3 regions of the Georgenia phoenicis genome follow, and region 3 is predicted to be linked to each of the others. Evidence: riboswitches for the same ligand, from Rfam matches in the RefSeq annotation. Region 3 holds a riboswitch; each other region holds the start of a gene.
What was found. A riboswitch is a leader RNA that binds a small molecule or an ion and turns the genes downstream of it on or off. The one in region 3 is predicted to bind S-adenosylmethionine.
Positions count from the first base shown of each region.

Region 1: linked by a shared signal. The riboswitch ahead of AA0005_RS02130 (methionine ABC transporter ATP-binding protein) and the one ahead of AA0005_RS01130 (methylenetetrahydrofolate reductase) in region 3 are both predicted to bind S-adenosylmethionine.
Region 2: linked by a shared signal. The riboswitch ahead of AA0005_RS07030 (hypothetical protein) and the one ahead of AA0005_RS01130 (methylenetetrahydrofolate reductase) in region 3 are both predicted to bind S-adenosylmethionine.

Region 1 covers NZ_CP154855.1:422,895-428,930, forward strand. Annotated here, with positions in the region: gene AA0005_RS02115 (DUF2079 domain-containing protein) at 1-957, opposite strand, end outside; gene AA0005_RS02120 (lysylphosphatidylglycerol synthase domain-containing protein) at 954-3,590, opposite strand; gene AA0005_RS02125 (CPBP family intramembrane glutamic endopeptidase) at 3,681-4,442, opposite strand; SAM riboswitch class I at 4,541-4,626, shown strand; gene AA0005_RS02130 (methionine ABC transporter ATP-binding protein) at 4,633-5,610, shown strand; gene AA0005_RS02135 (methionine ABC transporter permease) at 5,607-6,036, shown strand, end outside.
Region 2 covers NZ_CP154855.1:1,480,162-1,486,197, forward strand. Annotated here, with positions in the region: gene leuS (leucine--tRNA ligase) at 1-541, shown strand, start outside; gene AA0005_RS07020 (flavin reductase family protein) at 598-1,113, opposite strand; gene AA0005_RS07025 (DUF222 domain-containing protein) at 1,246-3,117, opposite strand; SAM riboswitch class IV at 3,233-3,357, shown strand; gene AA0005_RS07030 (hypothetical protein) at 3,641-4,612, shown strand; gene AA0005_RS07035 (DegV family protein) at 4,639-5,532, shown strand; gene AA0005_RS07040 (ABC transporter ATP-binding protein) at 5,529-6,036, opposite strand, start outside.
Region 3 covers NZ_CP154855.1:214,663-220,698, reverse strand. Annotated here, with positions in the region: gene AA0005_RS01150 (endonuclease/exonuclease/phosphatase family protein) at 1-397, shown strand, start outside; gene AA0005_RS01145 (hypothetical protein) at 585-1,046, opposite strand; gene AA0005_RS01140 (tetratricopeptide repeat protein) at 1,090-1,548, shown strand; gene AA0005_RS01135 (DUF4287 domain-containing protein) at 1,625-2,173, opposite strand; SAM riboswitch class I at 2,276-2,368, shown strand; gene AA0005_RS01130 (methylenetetrahydrofolate reductase) at 2,400-3,293, shown strand; gene metE (5-methyltetrahydropteroyltriglutamate--homocysteine S-methyltransferase) at 3,290-5,683, shown strand; gene AA0005_RS01120 (saccharopine dehydrogenase family protein) at 5,704-6,036, opposite strand, start outside.

The DNA of each region.
Region 1 (6,036 bases), 210 kb from region 3:
GTCGAGCAGCGCGGCCGCGGCGAGCGGCATGAGGACGGCGTCGTAGTGCCACTCCCAGGTCCAGTAGAAGGGCACGTCGCCGAGGAAGCGCCAGGCCAGGGTGGGCACGGCGGCGAGGAGGATCGGGGAGCGCACACCGACGACGCCCGCCGCGAGGACGAGCAGCAGCACGGTGACGACCTTCTCGCCGGGGCCGAGGACCCCGGCCAGCGCGGTGAGCGGGTCCCCGAGGACGTCGCCGACCGAGAGGTTGTCGGTGTAGTCGTAGCGGCCGCGCGGGTTGAGCGCGGGCAGGACGACCGCCGTCGCGAGCACGAACCAGGCCACCCCCCACCCGGCCAGACCGAGGCCGGCCCGGCGGGCGCCGCGCCACCACATGACGAGGCCGAGGACGGCGACGAGCAGCCCGAGGTCCTCCTTGACGAGGACGAGCGGCGCCAGCCACAGCACGCTCGTCCGCCACCGGCGCTCGAGCAGCGCGCACAGCCCGAAGGCGAGGAGGGGCAGGGCGAAGGCGATCTCGTGGAACTGGCTGCGGACCGCGCCCTGGATGCCGTGGGAGAGCACGTACGCCGCGCCGAGCGCGAGGCCGGGCCAGCGCCCTAGCCGGCGCACGGCCAGCGCGGTGAGCGGCCAGGCGGATACCGCGACGAGCAGCGCCTGGAGGACGAGGAGGCTGAGGCCGGACGGCGCGACGGCGTACACCGGGGCGAGGAGGACGAGCAGCGGGTGGAAGTGGTCGCCGAGGAGGTTGAAGCCGTCCCCCTTTATCGGCACGACCGGCGCCTCGAGGCCCGCGTAGGCCTTGGCGAGCTGGGTGAAGATCGCCAGGTCCCACGACGGCGCCTCCAGCCGCCGCCACTGCAGGACGGCGACGAGCACGTAGACCGCGGCCGCGGCCACCGCCACGACCCAGGCCTCCGGCGCGCGCCACCGCGCCGGGAGACGCTCCGTCACACCGCACCCCGGCGCTGGAGGTGCTGCAGGGCCAGCCAGCCGAGGGGGACGCGGAGCCAGAACGTGAGGAGGCGGAAGACGAGCGCCGCGGAGAAGGCCACGCCGGCGGGGATGCCCGCGACGGTGAGACCACCGGTGAGCGCCGCCTCCACCGGGCCGATGCCACCGGGGGACGGCACGGCCGCACCGACGGTGTTGGAGGTGAGGTAGGTGATGGCGAGGGTCGTCGGCGGCAGGGTGTGGCCGAAGGCGGCCAGTGCCGCGCCGAAGGCCGCGACGTACCCGAGCGTCATGATGACGTTGCCGCCCAGGCCGATGAGCAGGCGGCGCGGGCTGCCGACCACCCACAGCACCCGCGGCCACACCTGGCGCAGCGTGGGCCCGAGCTTCTCCCACAGCCAGCTGCGGGCCGGAGGTACGCCGAGGAGGAGCGCCAGGAGCAGGACGGCGGTGATCGCCACCGCGTTGACCGCCCCGGAGGGCACCGACAGCGTGCCGGCGCTGCCGGTGACGAGCGCGATCACCACGAGCAGCAGGACGGTCGTGACGAACTGCGACACCTGGACGAGCGCGACGGTCGCGACCGCCAGCGGGGTCGCGATGCGCTGCCGGTTGAGGAAGCGCAGGTTGAGGGCGGCCGGCCCGACACCGGCCGGCGCGACGAGCGAGACGACCCCGGCCGCGACCTGGACGAGGGTGGTGCGCCACAGGCCGAGCCGCTCGGGGGAGAAGGCGACCAGGCCCATCGCGCTGCCGACGTAGGTGACGACACCCAGGACGAAGCACAGGAGCAGCCACCACGGGTTGGCGTTGCGGGTGGCGGCGACGACCTGCTCGAAGTTCAGCGTGCCGAGCAGCAGCCACACGGCGACGACGGCGATGGTCACCATGACGACGGTGCGCATGCTGAAGCGCGCCAGCCGCATCGGCTCGACGTCCGCCGCCGGGATCTGGTCCACGAGCCGCTCGCGCAGGGAGTTGAGCAGCTCGCGCGGCTTCTCAGCGGCGGCCCGGGTGTGGGCGGTGAGGACGACCGGCTGGAGGAGCGGGGCGACCGAGGCGAGCTCCTCGCTGTCGAGGCTGCGGGCGGCGCTGGCCAGGGCGCGGTCCTCCCCGACCTTCGCGGCCGTCGCCGCGAGCAGCTGGGCGAGGTCGAGACGGCGGGACAGCTCGGAGGAGGCGATCTCCCCGTTCTCCCAGTCGAGGATCAGGACCTCACCGTCGCTGGTGACGAGGACGGCGTCCGCGCTGAGGTCGAGGTGGGCGATGCCGGCGGTGTGGGCGGTGCACAGCTGGCCCCACAGCTCGTCGAGCAGCTCGTCGCTCACCTCCTCGGCGGGGATGTCGTTGAGCCGGCGCGCACCGGCGATGTGCGCGGTGACCATGAGGACGGAGTCGCGCGACTCTGCCATCCCGACGAGGGGCGGGGTGTGGACCCCGGCGCGCTCGGTGGCGTATGCGAGGAGGGCGGCGCGGTCGGCGGCGTCGCGCAGGGAGGTCGCGCGGCGCCGCTGCAGGCCGCGTACCCGCAGCCGGGACCACAGGGAGGAGAGGTAGCCGACGACCTGCCGGTCGCCGTCGAGCACGGTGACGTACCAGCGCCGTCCCTCGGTGTCCCACACCGAGTACACGCGGTGCGCGCTCACGGGGTCGAGGCTGACGCCGTCAGGGCTCGCGGAGGAGGCGACGACGGCGAAGGGGTCGGTGAGCACGTCCGGCACGATCGAGTCGCTCCCGCGGGAGGAGCCGGGCCAGGTGGGCACGCCGTCGGGGCTCTCGACCTCCCCGGGGCGCTCGGTGAAGCCGATGGGGGAGGAGGTCGTGACGGTCCACGCGCCGACGTCCCCCTCGACGGGGTCCAGGCGCACGACCTTCACCGGGTCGAGGCCGGCCCGCCGGACGCCCTGGACCAGGGCGATGCCCTCGGCGCGCTCGTTGATGACGCCGACGGCGTAGCGCCCGGCCAGCCCGACGGCGCGGCCGATGAGGACGGTGACGACCGCCCCCGGGAGGGTGAGCGCGCCGCGGATGACGGTGAGCGCGAGGACGACCCACAGGAGGTTCCACGACCACCGCACCGTGGGCCGGTGCGCGCGGGTGCCGACGGTGGTGAGCAGCGCGGCGAGCGCCGCGACGAGCGGGTTCATCGCGACGACGGCGTCGCCCTCGGAGGTGATCGTCAGCCCGACGGACAGCGCGGTGGGCCCGTAGGTGTCGAGCAGGAGGACCGCGCCCAGGGTGACTGCCCCGGCGACGGCGGCGGCCGCGAGCGCCTCGAGGACGGCTCGCCACCGGCGGCGGACGAGCTGCATGGCGATGACGAAGAGCGGCAGGATGAAGGTAGCGACACCCTCGAGGACGGTGACCGGCAGCAGGAGGATCTCGCGCAGCACGAGGGCGACCGCGGACTGGACGTCCTCGGTCACGCCGATCGCGGTCGCGTGCGCGTAGACCGCGAGGAGGAGGACGACGGCGATCCCGAGCGCCGAGAGGACGAGCTCGAGGACGTCACGGGGGCGGCGGACGCGGGTGGCCGGTGCGTCGACGAGCAGCACCTTCCGGCGCGGTGCCTCCCGTCCCTGGGCCGCGAGGCGGGTGGGCGCGGGCATGGCGTCACCCGGCCGATCGGTCATGCGCCCGAGTCTAGGGGCTGACCCCCGCCGCTCCCCGGAACCGACCGGTGTGCGATCAGCCCTACCTGACGCCGAGGGCGGCGAGCAGCCCTACCTGACGCCGAGGGCGGCGAGCAGCTCGGCCGGCAGGAGGGCGTAGCCGACGAAGGCGACGACGTCGAGCAGGGTGTGGGCGACGACGAGCGGCATGGTCCGCCGTCGGCGGCGGTAGTACTCGGCGAAGACCACGCCCATGGCGACGTTCGCCAGCCCCGGCCCGATGCCCTGGTAGAGGTGGTAGGTCCCGCGCAGCAGGGCGCTCGCGGTGACGACCGCCGGGGCACGCCAGCCGAGCTGCTCGAGGCGCTCGACGAGGTAGCCGGCCGCGACGACCTCCTCGACCAGGGCGTTCTTCAGCGCCGCGAGGACGAGGACGGGCACCGCCCACCAGTGCTGGTCGAGGGTCGCGGCCTGGACCTCGACCGTGAGGCCCAGCGCGCGGCCGAGGGCGTACAGGCCGAGACCGGGGATGCCGATGAGGGCCGCCAGCCCGGTGCCGACGGCGAGGTCCCGGCCGGGGCGGGCCAGGTCGAGCCCGATGCGGGCGGTGGCGCGGCGGCCCGGCTCGCTGAGGAGGAACAGCGCGAGCGCCACGGGCACGACCGCGAAGCCGAGGCTGAGCAGCTGGTAGGTGAGGTCGAGGTAGGGGCGCGCCGAGCGGGAGGGGTTGAGCGCCGTGGCCTGGTCCCGCAGCGGGGTGTCCGCGGTGAGCCGGGCGGCGAGGTTGACGACGGCGTAGAGGGCGGACTGGCCCAGCGACAGGCCCAGGACGATCCACACCTCGGCCCGCAGCCGGCGGGGCGTCGTCTCCATGGGGCGGTTATAGCAGCCGTGGTCCTGCGCGAGCGGGGCTCGCATCTCGCATGGTGGACATCGGTGGGTCCCTGGGAGGCGCCGACCCTACGGTGGCGCCACCATCCAGAGCAGCCGAGAGACCTGGCTCGTCGACGCTGCAGCAACCCGCTCCAACGGGTGCTCCCGCCAGGACCGATGGAGGAATCCCGTGATCAGTCTGACCGGCCTGCGCAAGGTCTACCCCGGCCGGGGTGGCCAGGAGGTCGTCGCGCTCGACGGGATCGATCTCGAGGTGCCGCGCGGCGCCGTCCACGGGATCGTCGGCGAGTCCGGCGCCGGGAAGTCGACGCTCATCCGCTGCCTCACCGCCCTCGAGCGGCCCACATCCGGCACGGTCGCCATCGACGGGGTCGCGCTCAGCGGCCTCGGCGAGCGCGAGCTGCGCCGCCAGCGCCGGCGCATCGGCATGGTCTTCCAGCACGTCAACCTCCTCGAGGCGCGCACGGCGGCGCAGAACGTCGCCTACCCGCTGCGGGTGGCCGGCGTCCCGCGCGCCGAGCGGCAGGAGCGGGTGCGTGAGCTGCTCGAGCTCGTCGGCCTCGCCGGGCGCGGCGACGCCTACCCCGCCCAGCTGTCCGGCGGGCAGAAGCAGCGCGTGGGCATCGCCCGGGCGCTCGCCGCCGAGCCGGCCGTCCTGCTGTGCGACGAGCCCACCTCGGCCCTCGACTCCGACACCACCCGCCAGATCCTCGGGCTCATCCGCGACGTCCGGGACCGGCTGGGCATCACCGTCCTCATCATCACCCACGAGATGTCCGTGGTGCGCGAGGTCTGCGACTCGGTGACGCTCCTCGACCGCGGCCGTGTGGCGCAGACCGGCGCGATCGCCGAGGTCGCGGGGGAGCACGGCTCCCGTCTCGCCCGCGCCCTCGTCTCCCTGCCCCCGGAGCCACCCGCCACCGGCCGGGTCACCCTCGAGGTGTCCTTCGCCGGCGAGGTGCCCGCCGGGCGGGTGCTCGCCGCCGTCGCCGCCCTCGAGGACGTCGACGTCTCCTCCGGCACCATCGAGACCCTCGCCGGCAGCCGGGTCGGCCGGCTGCGCGTCGTCGTCCCCGCGGGGGTGGCGGCCGACGCCGTGACCCGGCTGCGCGCCGTCGGCGTCCACGTCGAGGAGGTGGCGGCATGAGCTGGTTCCAGGACGCGCTCGACAACCGGGTCATCACCGAGCAGCTGCCCGAGGCCACCCTCGAGACCATCTACATGAGCGGGCTGTCCTCCCTGCTCACCGTGCTCCTCGGCCTGCCGCTCGGGCTCGCGCTCGTCGCGACGTCTCCCGGGGGCCTGCGTCCCAGCCGCGTCGTCAACGCGGCGCTCGCCGTCGTCGTCAACGTCGGGCGCTCCTTCCCCTTCATCATCCTCATGATCGCGATCCTCCCGCTGACGCGGCTGCTCACCGGCACCACCTTCGGGTGGCAGTCGGCGGTCGTCCCGCTGACCCTCGGCGCGATCCCCTTCTTCGCGCGGCTCGTCGAGACGGCCGTGCGGGACGTCAACGCCGGGAAGGTGGAGGCGGCGCAGATGGTCGGCGCCTCCCGGCTCGCGATCGTCGGCG
Region 2 (6,036 bases), 1.3 Mb from region 3:
CTTCCTGCAGCGGCTGTGGCGCAACGTCGTCGACGAGGAGACCGGCGAGCTGCTCGTCACCGACGAGCCGGCCGACGAGGAGACCCGCCGCCTGGTCGCGAGGACGATCACCGACGTCGAGACCGAGATGTCGGCGATGCGGGTCAACACCGCGATCGCGCGCCTCATCGTGCTCAACAACCACCTCACCGGGCTGGCGGCCACGCCGCGCGAGGCCATCGAGCCGCTGCTGCTCATGCTGGCGCCCGTGGCCCCGCACATCGCGGAGGAGCTGTGGCGGCGCCTGGGGCACGAGACCTCGCTGGCCCACGAGCCCTTCCCGGTGGCCGACCCGGCGCTGCTCGTCGCCGACACGGTGACCTGCATCGTCCAGGTGGCCGGCAAGCTGCGCGACAAGCTCCAGGTGCCGGTCTCCATCGAGGCGGACGAGCTGGAGCGGCTGGCGCTGGAGACGCCGGGCGTCAAGCGCGCGCTGGGTGACCGCGGGATCCGCAAGGTCATCGTGCGGGCGCCCAAGCTCGTCAACATCGTGCCGGCGTAGCCCGCCTCTTCACGTGCCGAGGGCCGGACTCCCCACGGGGAGTCCGGCCCTCGGTGTCAGCCCTCCAGGCGGGGGAAGGCGCGGTCGAGGTAGACGAGCGGCTCGGCCTCGTCCTCGCGGTGGGCGAGGACCGCGCGCAGCGCGATGAGGAGGCTGTCGCCGACCGGCACGCGCTGCTCGACGACGCCCCTGATCCAGGCGGTGGTGCCGGGCAGGACGGGCTCGCCGGTGGGCAGTGAGCAGTAGTCGAGGCCGGCGAAGCGGTCGCTGCCCCGGGCGGCGAAGCGGCGGGCGAGGTCCTGCTGGTCCTGGCTCAGGAAGTTGACGACGACGCTCGGGGCGCTGTCGAGGATGCGGCGCGAGGTGGAGCCGGCGGCCACGGAGAAGGCGAGCATGGCGGGGTTCGCGGCGACGGAGATGACCGAGGTGGCGGTGAAGCCCGCCGGCCCGTCCGGCGTGGCGCAAGTGACGACGGCGACGCCGGCCGGGTGGCGGCGGAAGACGGCCTTGAAGTCCTCGCTGCTCACCGACTCGGGGAGAGCGGTGGGGGTGGCGGGCTGCTCGGCGGTCATCGACGGTCCTTCGCGGTGGGGTCCGGGTCTGGACCCATTGTCCGTCAGGCCGCGCCGCGAGGGGATGTGAGGTGCGCGTCCGTGGCCGAGACCGGCCGGACCGGCCCGCGCGTCCGGGATCCCGGCGAGGGCTCAAAAGGGCGGCTCGGTGTCCTCCGTCCCGGTCCGCACCCAGGTGACGCGGCCGTGGTGGTCCCGCTGGTACACGTGCCCGCTCGGGGTGGTCCACCGGAAGGTGCCCCCGCCGAGGTGCTCGAGGCGGAACTGACCGAGGGTCTTGACGGTGTGGTCCGGGCGGCACCCCGCGCCGAGGTTGCCGGCGCTCGTGGGGCCCTCGGGGAAGGGGACGACGTGGTCGAGGTCGCAGCTGTGGGCCGGGGTGGAGCAGCCGGGGACGACGCAGGTGCGGTCGCGGGCCCTGACGAACTCGGCAAGCGCGGCGGGCGGTCGGTAGCGGGTGCGGCCGACGTCGAGGACCTCGCCGCTCAGCGGGTCGGTGACGATCCGCTGCCAGGTTCCTGCGCTCATCGCCAGCGCACGGGCGACGTCCGGGGTGATGGGGCCGTAGCCCTCGAGCTCGGCGACCTCGGCCAGCGGGAGCGGGGGGTCGTCGGCAGGGCTGTCCCCTGGAGGGTCGTGGGCAGAGCTCGCCCCTGAGGCCTCGTCGGTGTCTTCGACGAGGTGCTCCCAGCACTCGCCGACGGCGGGGAAGGCTCCCTGCGTCTCCGGCGGGAGGACGAGGACCGACAGCGGCACGTCCACCCGGATGACGGCACGCCTGCCGCCGATGGTGCCGACCGGCATGTAGAACATCCGGAGGTAGTCGCTGACGGGCTGCAGGTCGGGTGTGCCGGTGGCGGCCGACGGGGTGTCGGGCACGGCGGCGTCGGTGCCGTCGTCCGTCTGAACGGCCCCGTCGTCGCCGTCGCCGCGCAGGGCGGCCACGCCGGCGCCGCCGACCTGCCCGTCCCCACCCGCCTCCGTGGCCGGCGCGGCACTCGGCTGCTGCGGCAGGCCGATGTAGCCCAGCTCCAACGCGGTGTGGCCCATGAGACCGAAGGCGTCGGCGCGGAGCTGGTCGATCGTGCGGCTGTCGCCGGCCGCCTTGGCACTGCGGGCCGCGGCCTCGAGGGCGAGGTCGAAGCCCGCTGCGTCCGTGGCGGGCAGGAACGCGTGGATCGAGGCCATGCCGTCGGGCAGCGGGCGCGGGTGGTCCACCCGCCGCTGCTCGCGTGCCCGGCGGTGCCGCTGGACCGCCCGGCTCGGGTCGATCGCGATGATCGCCTTCTCCACCGCCCGGGTGAGCTGCGCCGGAGACTGGTGCGGAGCGTCGGGCAGGACCACCCGCTGGACCTCCCACGCGACGTCCGCCGGCTGATCCGCGAGGCGACGCGTGAGCACCGCGGCCTTGACGGGGTCGATGAGGCCGGTGCGCAGCGCCGCGGCCGTCTGGTCGAGCTTGTCCCGGTAGAGGAAGGCGTCCCCCACCATGCGCCGCGCCGCGAAGCGGGTGATCCCCAGCCGCGGGGCGAGCTCGGCGGCCGCGCTGTCCGTGGCGATCTTGCCGCCCGGCAGGGGGTGGTGCGGGTTGACGCCCGGCCGGCCGGCCAGGGCTCCGCTGAGCTCGGTGGCTCGGGCCGTGGCCCAGGACGCCAGCCGCTGGTAGCCGGCGACCATCTCGACCAGGTCGTACAGGCCGACACCGCGTGGGGTCAGCGCCTCGAGTGCTGCAGCGAGACCCGGCCCCGGTGCCAGGGAGGTGAGCAGCCGGCCCAGCTCTGCGCCGTCGTCGTCCATCGTGGCGCGGTACCCGAGCGGGTCGGGAGGAAGAGGAGGGAGCTCGTCGGGGCCGTCGTCCTCGACGGGGATCTCCGTGGCCCAGCGCTCGTCCGGTCCGGCGCCCGGCGGGAGCGGGTCCGGCGGGAGGGGAGGCAGCTCGGCCGGGCCGTCGTCGAGCACGAGCCAGGGCGGGGGACCGGGCTGCTCAGCCTGTGTCGCTGCCATCTCGCTCACCTCCCTCGGTGCTCTCGACCTGATGACTCCACCGTATGACCGACCACTGACATTCCCCGTGGTGACGGTTGACACCTGAAGTGAGGCCCGGCTAGCGTCTGCCTCAGGTTCAGAGCACCAGTGCGCACATCGAGTGCGCTAAGCCCCGGCTTGCTGGTCGGCAACCCGCCACGTGCGGCGGGTGCCCCGGGTGATGACCTGGTCCCGTGACCGTCGGGACAACGGAGCGCACCGCGACGGTGCCAGCACGCGAAGGACGTACCAGGATGACCACGCACCTCAGCCCCCGGCAGATCACCAGCCGTAGCGGCAGCAGCATGTGCATGTGCGGTCGTCCGCGTATGTCGGCCTGACATACGAGAAGCGACGCCCTCGGCGCGAGCCGCGCTGACGCGTCACCCCTGATCCAGCCCCCGAGCCGCCGGCGAGTGACACGCCAGGCGCCGGACCCGGCGCATCAGGTCTCACGTCCTTCCCGCGCCCCCACGGCGCTGCGACCTCGATTGGTACTGCCATGACTGCTGCGTTCCTGCCCACCCGCACCACTGCCACGACCTCGACGACGGCGACCATCGCCCTGGATTTGTCCGGCCTCGGCGCCCCCGCCCACGACCGAGAGGCCGCCGCCGGTCTCCCGGCCGAGCAGGCGAACCTCGTGCGCCTCGCCTCCTACGCCCGCGCCGCCCACAAGGGCGGGGTCTCCTTCGTCACCCTCGGCGAGAACTTCCGCCTCCGCGCCGACGCCGCACCCCGCGCCAACGCCTGGCTCGACCCGGTCGTGGCCGCCCGCCGCATCAGCCCCAGCGCCGGCGGCACGGGCCTCGTGCCTACCGTGCAGCTGGGCCGCGCCGACTCGACCGTGGCCGCCGAGCTCGCACAGTTCAACCGCAAGAGCGGCTCGTGGGCCGGTCTGCAGGTGGCCCGCGGCGGCACCGCCCAGGTGACCGCGCTGCCGCAGCTCGGTGACCTCCTCGAGGACCTCGTCCGCAGCACCGCCGAGCGCTCGAGCCAGCGGCCCACCGTGGTCCTGCCGCTCGAGCAGGAGTCGGAGCTGCCCGCGGCCGCCGAGCTCGCCGACGTCGTCCGCCTCCGGGAGGCCGACCTGAGCTGGGCGCGGGAGCTGCGTTTTGCCGTCCGCTCCGCCGCGCGCGCCGCCGGCCGCGGCCCCGTCCGCGTGCTCGTCGACCTCCGCACGATCATCGCCGCCGACTACGAGTCCGCCCGCGCCCGCGCCGACCTCCTCACCGACATCGCCGGTGGCGACGAGGGCTGGGCGGGTGCGCTCGAGGCCGTCGGCACGGTGGGCGACGTCGTCGCGACCATCGAGCGGTGGCTCGAGGCGGGTGCGGCGGACGGTTTCGTCGTCCTGCCCGGCTCCATCCCCGCCGACGTCCAGCGGCTCCTGCGCGGGATCATCCCGGCGCTCCAGGCGCGCGGGCTGGTCGGCGTGGCAGGTGGGGCGGAGGCGCAGCCGGTCCCGGCCTGAGCGCGGGCGGATGCGATGATGGGCTGATGCCCGGCGTCGCGGTCCTCACCGACTCCACGGCCTCCCTGTCCCCGGCGACGGCGGAGCGTCTGGGGATCCGCGTGGTCCCGCTGCGCATCGTGCTCGACGGCGTGGACCACCCCGACGACGCCCTGAGCCGCGAGGAGCTCGCCGCTCACCTTCGTGGCGGCGGCACGGCGACGACGTCGCAACCCTCCCGGCAGGCGCTCACCGACGCGATGGAGGCTGCCGTCGACGACGGTGCCTCCGCCGTCGTGTGCCTGCACCTGTCGGCCGAGCTGTCGGGGACGGTGGCCCTCGCCCGGCTCGCCGCCGAGGAGGTGACCGAGCGGCGTGGCACGCCGGTGCACGTGGTCGACACGCGCACCGTGGGCGGTGGGACGGGGTTCGCCGCGGTCGCGGCCGCCGAGCGGGCAGCCGGCGGGGCGGACGTCGAGAGCGTCCTCGCGGCGGCGCGGGAGACTGCCGCCCGCAGCAGCGTCCTCTTCGCGGTGCCGGACCTGCGCCACCTCGCCCGCGGCGGGCGGATCGGCCCGGCACGCGCCTTCGTCGGCTCTGCGCTGGGCGTGCGTCCGATCCTCGCGCTGCGCGGCGGGTGTCTCGCCGTCACCGAGACGGCGCCGGGCGCTGCCCGCACGCGGCGCCGGATCGTCGAGCTCGCCGTGCGCGCCGCTGGTGGGCCGGGTGCCGCCACCCCGCGCGGCGACGGCGGGCCCGTCCGGGTGGCCGTCCACCACTTCGCCGACGCGGAGGCGGCCGACGCCCTCACCGCCGAGCTCGAGCAGCGGCTGGCGGAGACGGGCGCGCAGGTCACAAGCCTCGTCCGCAGCGAGGTGACCGCCGTCGTCGGGGCGCACACGGGCCCCGGCGTCGTGGGGGTCTCGCTCGCTCCGGCCTAACCGACGGGGACGCGCTCCCCGGCTCGCACGCAGTTGGACACGTGGCCCGGGCCGAGCGTCACGGTCGGCACGTGGTGGGCGCACTCCTCGACGGCGAGGGGGCAGCGGGTGCGGAAGACGCAGCCCGAGGGCGGGTCGACGGGGGAGGGGATGTCGCCCTCGAGGATGATCCGGCGGCGCTCGCGCTCGGCGACGGGGTCGTCCTTGGGGATCGCCGACATGAGCGCCTGCGTGTAGGGGTGCCCCGGCTCGGCGTAGATCTGCTCGCGTCCGGCGAGCTCCATGAGCCGGCCCAGGTACATCACCTGCACGCGGTGGCTCATGTGCTCCACGGCGGCGAGATCGTGGGAGATGAAGAGGTACGCGAGCCCGAGCTCGCGCTGCAGGTCCCGGAGCAGGTTCATGATCTGTGCCTGGACGGACACGTCGAGCGAGGCCGTCGCCTCGTCGAGGACGACGAGCGAGGGCTCCCCTGCAAGGGCGCGCGCGATCGAGACCCGCTGG
Region 3 (6,036 bases):
GGTCCGCGCGGAGCCGGTCGACGGCTCCGGGCCGGTGCTCGTGGCCGTCCACCCCTTCAGCCCCCACGCGCCCGGACGGGCGATGGAGAAGTGGCGCGCCGACCTCGAGGCCGTGACCGAGCCCTGCCGCAGCGAGCCGGGCGTCATCGTGGCCGGCGACTTCAACGCGACCCTCGATCACGCCCCGATGCGCGACGTCGGCTCCTGCGTCGACGCGTCCGTCGAGGGCGGCGTCGGCGGTGTGGCCACCTGGCCGGCGGATCAGCCACGCCTGGTCGGTGCACCGATCGACCACGTCCTCGTCGACGGCGACGCCTACACCGTGGACGCCGCCGCGGTCCGCGAGGTCGGCGAGAGCGACCACCGCGCCGTCGTCGCCCAGATCTCCCCCCAGTAGCCCGCCGGGCCCCTGTGTGCGCCGACAGCACACTTACCGCCGACAGCACACTTATCGCCGAGAGCGCACTTATCGCCGAGAGCGCACTTACCGCCCCGGCCTGGTGTGACCTCCCCTGTTCACCTCACCCGCACGTGTGGGAGGGAGGTCGGAGGGTAACCGGGGAGGTCGGCGGCGGGTCGCCCGGTCAGCCGGGGGTGATGCTCTCGCCGAGGACCTCGATGTGGACGGCGCCCACGTGGTCGTCGCCCGTGAAGGCCTCGACGCTCACACGTTGCGCTCCCGGTACCGTGAGCTCCTCCTCGTGCGGGTCGTCCGCGCAGGCGAACGTCCGGTCGAGCGTCTCCTCCCCGTCCGCCGTCGTCACTGCGACGGAGACGAGCAGGTTCTCCGCGCCCAGGCCTTCGACCCGCAGGCCGGTGACGTCCGCCGGCTGGCCGAGGTTGAGGGTGGCGGCCGGCTCGCCGGCCGCGGGGCCCGGGTGGATCGCCGAGGACATCGCTCCCACGGCGTCGTCCGCCATGGTCTGGGGCCGGCTCTCGAGCCACTCGTCGATCTCGGCGTCGCTGGGCGCGGCGTCGGCGCAGCCCGCGGCGAGGCCGGCGAGCAGGACGAGGCCGGCGGCGCTGGTGATCGTGCGTCTCCCCATCCCGCCACGCTATCCGGTCACTCCGGCGCGGTACGGTCGCCCGGTGAGTGATCTCCCGGGCGGACGGGGCTGGGTGATCGACGGTGCGACGCAGCTGCCCCGGATCGTCGACCTTCCCGAGTTCCGGCGTGGCTTGGCGGACGACCCCCACCGGGACGCGGTCGAGGCGCTGTGGTGCGGGCGGCCCGCCGACGCCGCGCGGCTGCTCGGGGGCAGGGAGCGGACAGTGCGGGTGCGCGCCCTGCTCGCGGACTGCTCGCGCGACCTCGGGGACCTCGAGACCGCTCGGAAGGACTACGTCGTGCTGGTCGCGGAGTGCGAGGGCACCCCGTGGGAGGCGGTCATGCGCCAGCACCTCGGCAAGGTCCTCTTCACGGCCGGGCGCCCGGAGGAGGCGGCGGAGCAGTTCGCGCGTGCCCTCGAGCTGCGCGAGCTGGCCGGCGCGGATGAGTCCCTGCTGGCCTCCAGCAGGCGCGCCCTGGAGGTCGCACGCGCGGAGTGAGCGCCAGGCGTGACCTCCCCGGTTCACCCCATCCGGAGGTGCGCCATGGCGGGAGGTCGGAGGACAACCGCGTAGGTCAGGCGGGTGCGACGTTCGCGGCGAGGCGGCCGAGCGCCCCTCTCCAGAAGTCCTTCCACTCGGCCACGGCGTCCGGGTCGGGCAGGCCCCCGTGCTGCACCGCCACCCGCACCTTCTCCCCCGCCGCGGCGAGCTCGACGACCACGCGGGCGCCGTCGTCGTTCGTCAGCCTTGCCCGCTTGGACGCGCTGGCGCTCACCACCCGCCACCCCGGCAGCCACTCCTCGCGCCGCGCGTCGTCGACGAGGTGGGCGAAGACCTCCTCGGCGCCGCGCCCCACCGTCTTGGACACGTTCGCGTCGAAGGTGCCGTCCGGGCGCTGGCCGGGTAGGCGCATCCCGCGCGCCTGCTCGTAGCCCACGGTGAGGCTCTGGGCCCACCAGCCGTCGACGTCGTGCTCGGTGACGAGCCACTCCGCGATCTGCTTGTGCTTCCACCCGGTGGCCCCGGCGGTGTCGAGCAGGGCGTACCACTCCTCGCGGGAGCGGCCGGTGGCACGGGCGACCTTCTCCGCGCCGATCGCCTCGTCGTGCCATCGGGTGGCCATGGACCCACGCTACGACGTCTCACCGACGAGCGCGTCCGCGCCCGGAGGTCTCGGATGTCGGATGGTCCTTGCCCACGCAGCAGACGCTCCACGACGATCGCCCCACCATCCAGAGCGGCCGAGAGTCCTGGCTCGTCGACGCCGCAGCAACCCCCCGTCCGCGGGTGCGGGTGCTTCCGCCAGGTCCGATGGGAGAGACCTCTTGAGCACCGCTAGCCTCGTGACTGTGCCGCGTGGACGACCGACCGTGTCCTTCGAGCTCTACCCACCGCGCACGCCCGCCAGTGAGGCGGCCGCGTGGGAGACGGTCGAGCGTCTGGCCGCCGCCGGCCCCGACTTCTTCTCCGTCACCTACGGAGCCTCCGGCTCCGCCCGGAACGCCTCCCGCACGCTCGTGCGCCGCATCCTGGCCGAGACACCGGTGACCCCGATCGCTCACCTCACCTGCGTCGACGCAACCCGCGCCGAGCTCGAGCGCTACGTCACCGAGCTCGTCGACGACGGCGTGCGCGACTTCCTCGCCCTGCGCGGCGACCCGCCGGCCGGCACCGACACCTGGGTCCCGCGCCCCGACGGGCTCAACAGTGCGAGCGAGCTCGTCGCCCTCATCCGCGCGGTCGAGCGCGAGCGCTTCGGAACCACGGGCGTGCTCAGCGTCGCCGTCGCCGCCTACCCGGCCGGCTCGAGCCACACCCGCGGCCAGGACGTCGCCGCCCTGCTGGAGAAGCAGGAGGCCGGCGCGGACTTCGCCATCACCCAGGTGTTCTACGACGCCGCCGCGTACGCCGACCTCGTCAGCGAGGCGCGCGCCGTGGGCGTGTACCTGCCCGTCGTCGCCGGCATCATCCCGACGACGGACCCCCGCCGGCTCGCCCGCCTCGCCCAGCTCACCGGCGTCCCCGCGCCCGCGCCGCTCCTCGAGCGGCTCGCCGCCGCGGCCGACGACGAGGAGCGCCACCGCGTCGGCATCGAGGCGACCGTCGCGCTCGTCGAGGACGTCGTCTCCGCTGGCGCGCCCGGGCTTCACCTGTTCACCTTCAACCAGTACCGGCCGGCCCTCGACGTCGTCGAACGGCTGCGCCGCCCGCTGTCCACCACGAGCCCGAGGACCACCCGATGACCGACCCGACCGCACCCCAGCTGCCCGCCGCCACGATCCTCGGCTACCCGCGGATCGGGCCACGGCGCGAGCTCAAGCGGGCCGTGGAGTCCTTCTGGGCGGGCCGCAGCGAGCTCGACGACCTCCAGATCGCCGCCGCGGAGCTGCGCCGCCGCCAGCGCGCGCGCCTCGTCGACCTCGGCCTCGCCGCCGACGACGCCTCCATCCCCTCCGACTTCAGCTTCTACGACCAGGTGCTCGACACCGCCGTCACCCTCGGGGCCGTCCCGCCCCGCTTCGCCCACCTCCTCGACGACGACGGCGTCCTCGACCTGCCCGGCTACTTCACCCTGGCCCGGGGAGCCGGGGAGCGGCCGCCGCTGGAGATGACGAAGTGGTTCGACACGAACTACCACTACCTCGTCCCGGAGATCAGCCCGCAGACCCGCTTCCGCCTCGCCGACGACCGCGTCCAGCGCTGCTTCCTCGAGGCGGCGGCCGAGGGCGTGACGACCCGGCCCGTCATCCTTGGGCCGGTGACCTTCCTCCTGCTGAGCAAGGCCGTGGCCGAGGCCGACCCCGCCGACGGCGCCGCTCCCGCGGCCGCCCCGCCGGAGGGCTTCACCCCGCTCGACCGCCTCGAGGACGTGCTCCCGGCCTACGTCGAGCTGCTCCACGCGCTGGGCGGCGCGGGCGCCCCGTGGGTGCAGCTCGAGGAGCCGGCGCTCGCCGTCGACTGGGACGTTCCGCGCGAGCGCGTGCTCGCCGCCGTCGAGCGGGCCTACACCGTGCTCGCGGCCGAGACGACCCGCCCCGAACGGCCCGCGCTCTTCGTCCCCGTCGCCTACGGGCCGGCGGAGGACGCGCTGCCGGTCCTGGCCGGGGCCGGGGTCGAGGCCGTCGGCGTCGACCTCGTCCGTGGCGCGGCGCCCTCCGGTGAGGTGCTCTCGCAGCTGGGGGACGCCGTCGTCGTCGCGGGGGTCGTCGACGGACGCAACGTGTGGCGCACCGACCTCGACGGCGCGCTCGAGCGGCTCCAGGAGCTCGAGGCGGGGCTGCGGCCCGGCGCCGCCCGTGACGGTGGCCTGTGCGTCGCCACCTCGACGTCCCTCCAGCACGTCCCCTACGACGTCGGCGCGGAGACGGGGCTCGACCCGCAGCTGAGCAGCTGGCTCGCCTTCGCCGACCAGAAGGTCGAGGAGGTCCTCGCGCTCGCGACGGCCCTCACCCGGGGCCGCGACGCGGCGAAGGAGGCCTTCGTGGCCGCCGCCGACCGCCGTCGCAGCCGCCTCGAGCACCCCGGCGTGCGCCGGGCCGACGTCCGCGACCGCGTCGCCGCCCTCACCGACGCCGACCGGCAGCGCGCGCCCTTCGCCGAGCGGGCCGCTGCGCAGGCCGAGGTCCTCGACCTGCCCCCGCTACCGACGACGACGATCGGCTCCTTCCCGCAGACCGTCGAGATCCGCAAGGCCCGGGCCGCGTACGGCCGCGGCGAGCTGAGCGCGGAGGAGTACACCGCCGCGATGCGCGCGGAGATCGCGCGGGTCGTGCGGCTGCAGGAGGAGCTCGGCCTCGACGTCCTCGTCCACGGCGAGCCCGAGCGCAACGACATGGTCCAGTACTTCGCGGAGAACCTTGAGGGCTTCGCCGTCACCGAGAACGGCTGGGTCCAGTCCTACGGGACGCGCTGCACCCGGCCCTCGATCCTCTGGGGTGACGTCGCCCGGCCCGCGCCCATCACCGTCGAGTGGTCCCGGCACGCGGCCTCGCTCACCGACAAGCCGGTCAAGGGCATGCTCACCGGCCCGGTGACGATCCTCGCGTGGTCCTTCGTGCGCGACGACCAGCCGCTCGCGGACACCGCGGCGCAGGTGGCCCTCGCGCTGCGCGACGAGGTCGCCGACCTCGAGGCGGCCGGCATCGGGATCATCCAGGTGGACGAGCCCGCGCTGCGCGAGCTGCTGCCGCTGCGGAGGGAGGACCAGGCCGCGTACCTCGAGTGGTCGGTCGGCGCCTTCCGGCTGGCGACGGCGGTCGCGGCACCGGCCACCCAGGTGCACACGCACCTGTGCTACTCGGAGTTCGGGCAGGTCATCGGCGCGATCGACGCGCTCGACGCGGACGTCACGAGCATCGAGGCCGCGCGCTCCCGGATGGAGGTGCTGCCCGAGCTGCAGGCCGCCGGCTTCGCCCGGGGTGTGGGGCCGGGGGTCTACGACATCCACTCCCCGCGCGTGCCGAGCGAGGAGGAGCTCGCCGAGCTGGTGGCGCTTGCGGCCGAGTCGGTGCCCTCCCAGCTGCTGTGGGTCAACCCGGACTGTGGCCTCAAGACCCGCGGCTACGACGAGGTCGAGCCCAGCCTGCGCCACCTCGTGGCAGCGGCGCAGCAGGTGCGGGCGAAGCTCGGCTGACCGCTCGCTGCGCCTGAGGGTCAGCCGAGCCGCTCGGTCGTGATCTCGAAGCCGGCCGCGACGAGACGGTCGGCGAGGACCGTGCCGAGCGCCGTCGCCGGGGTGAGGACGCCACCGTCGCCCGGCAGGTGCGCCTCGTCGTGGGCGAGGGCGAGCGCGGACTCCCCGATCATCACCGACGTCGCCGCGTAGCCCGGGTCGCCTTGGGCGGCGACGACGGTGCGGTACCGGGCGCCCGACGTCGTGCGGGCGACCACCTCCATGCGGAAGTGGCCGTTGCGCCGGGTCTCCTCGTCCGGGCCGTCGCCGGGGGAGGGGAGCAGGCGGTCGGCGACCCAGCGGGTGGGCGGGAA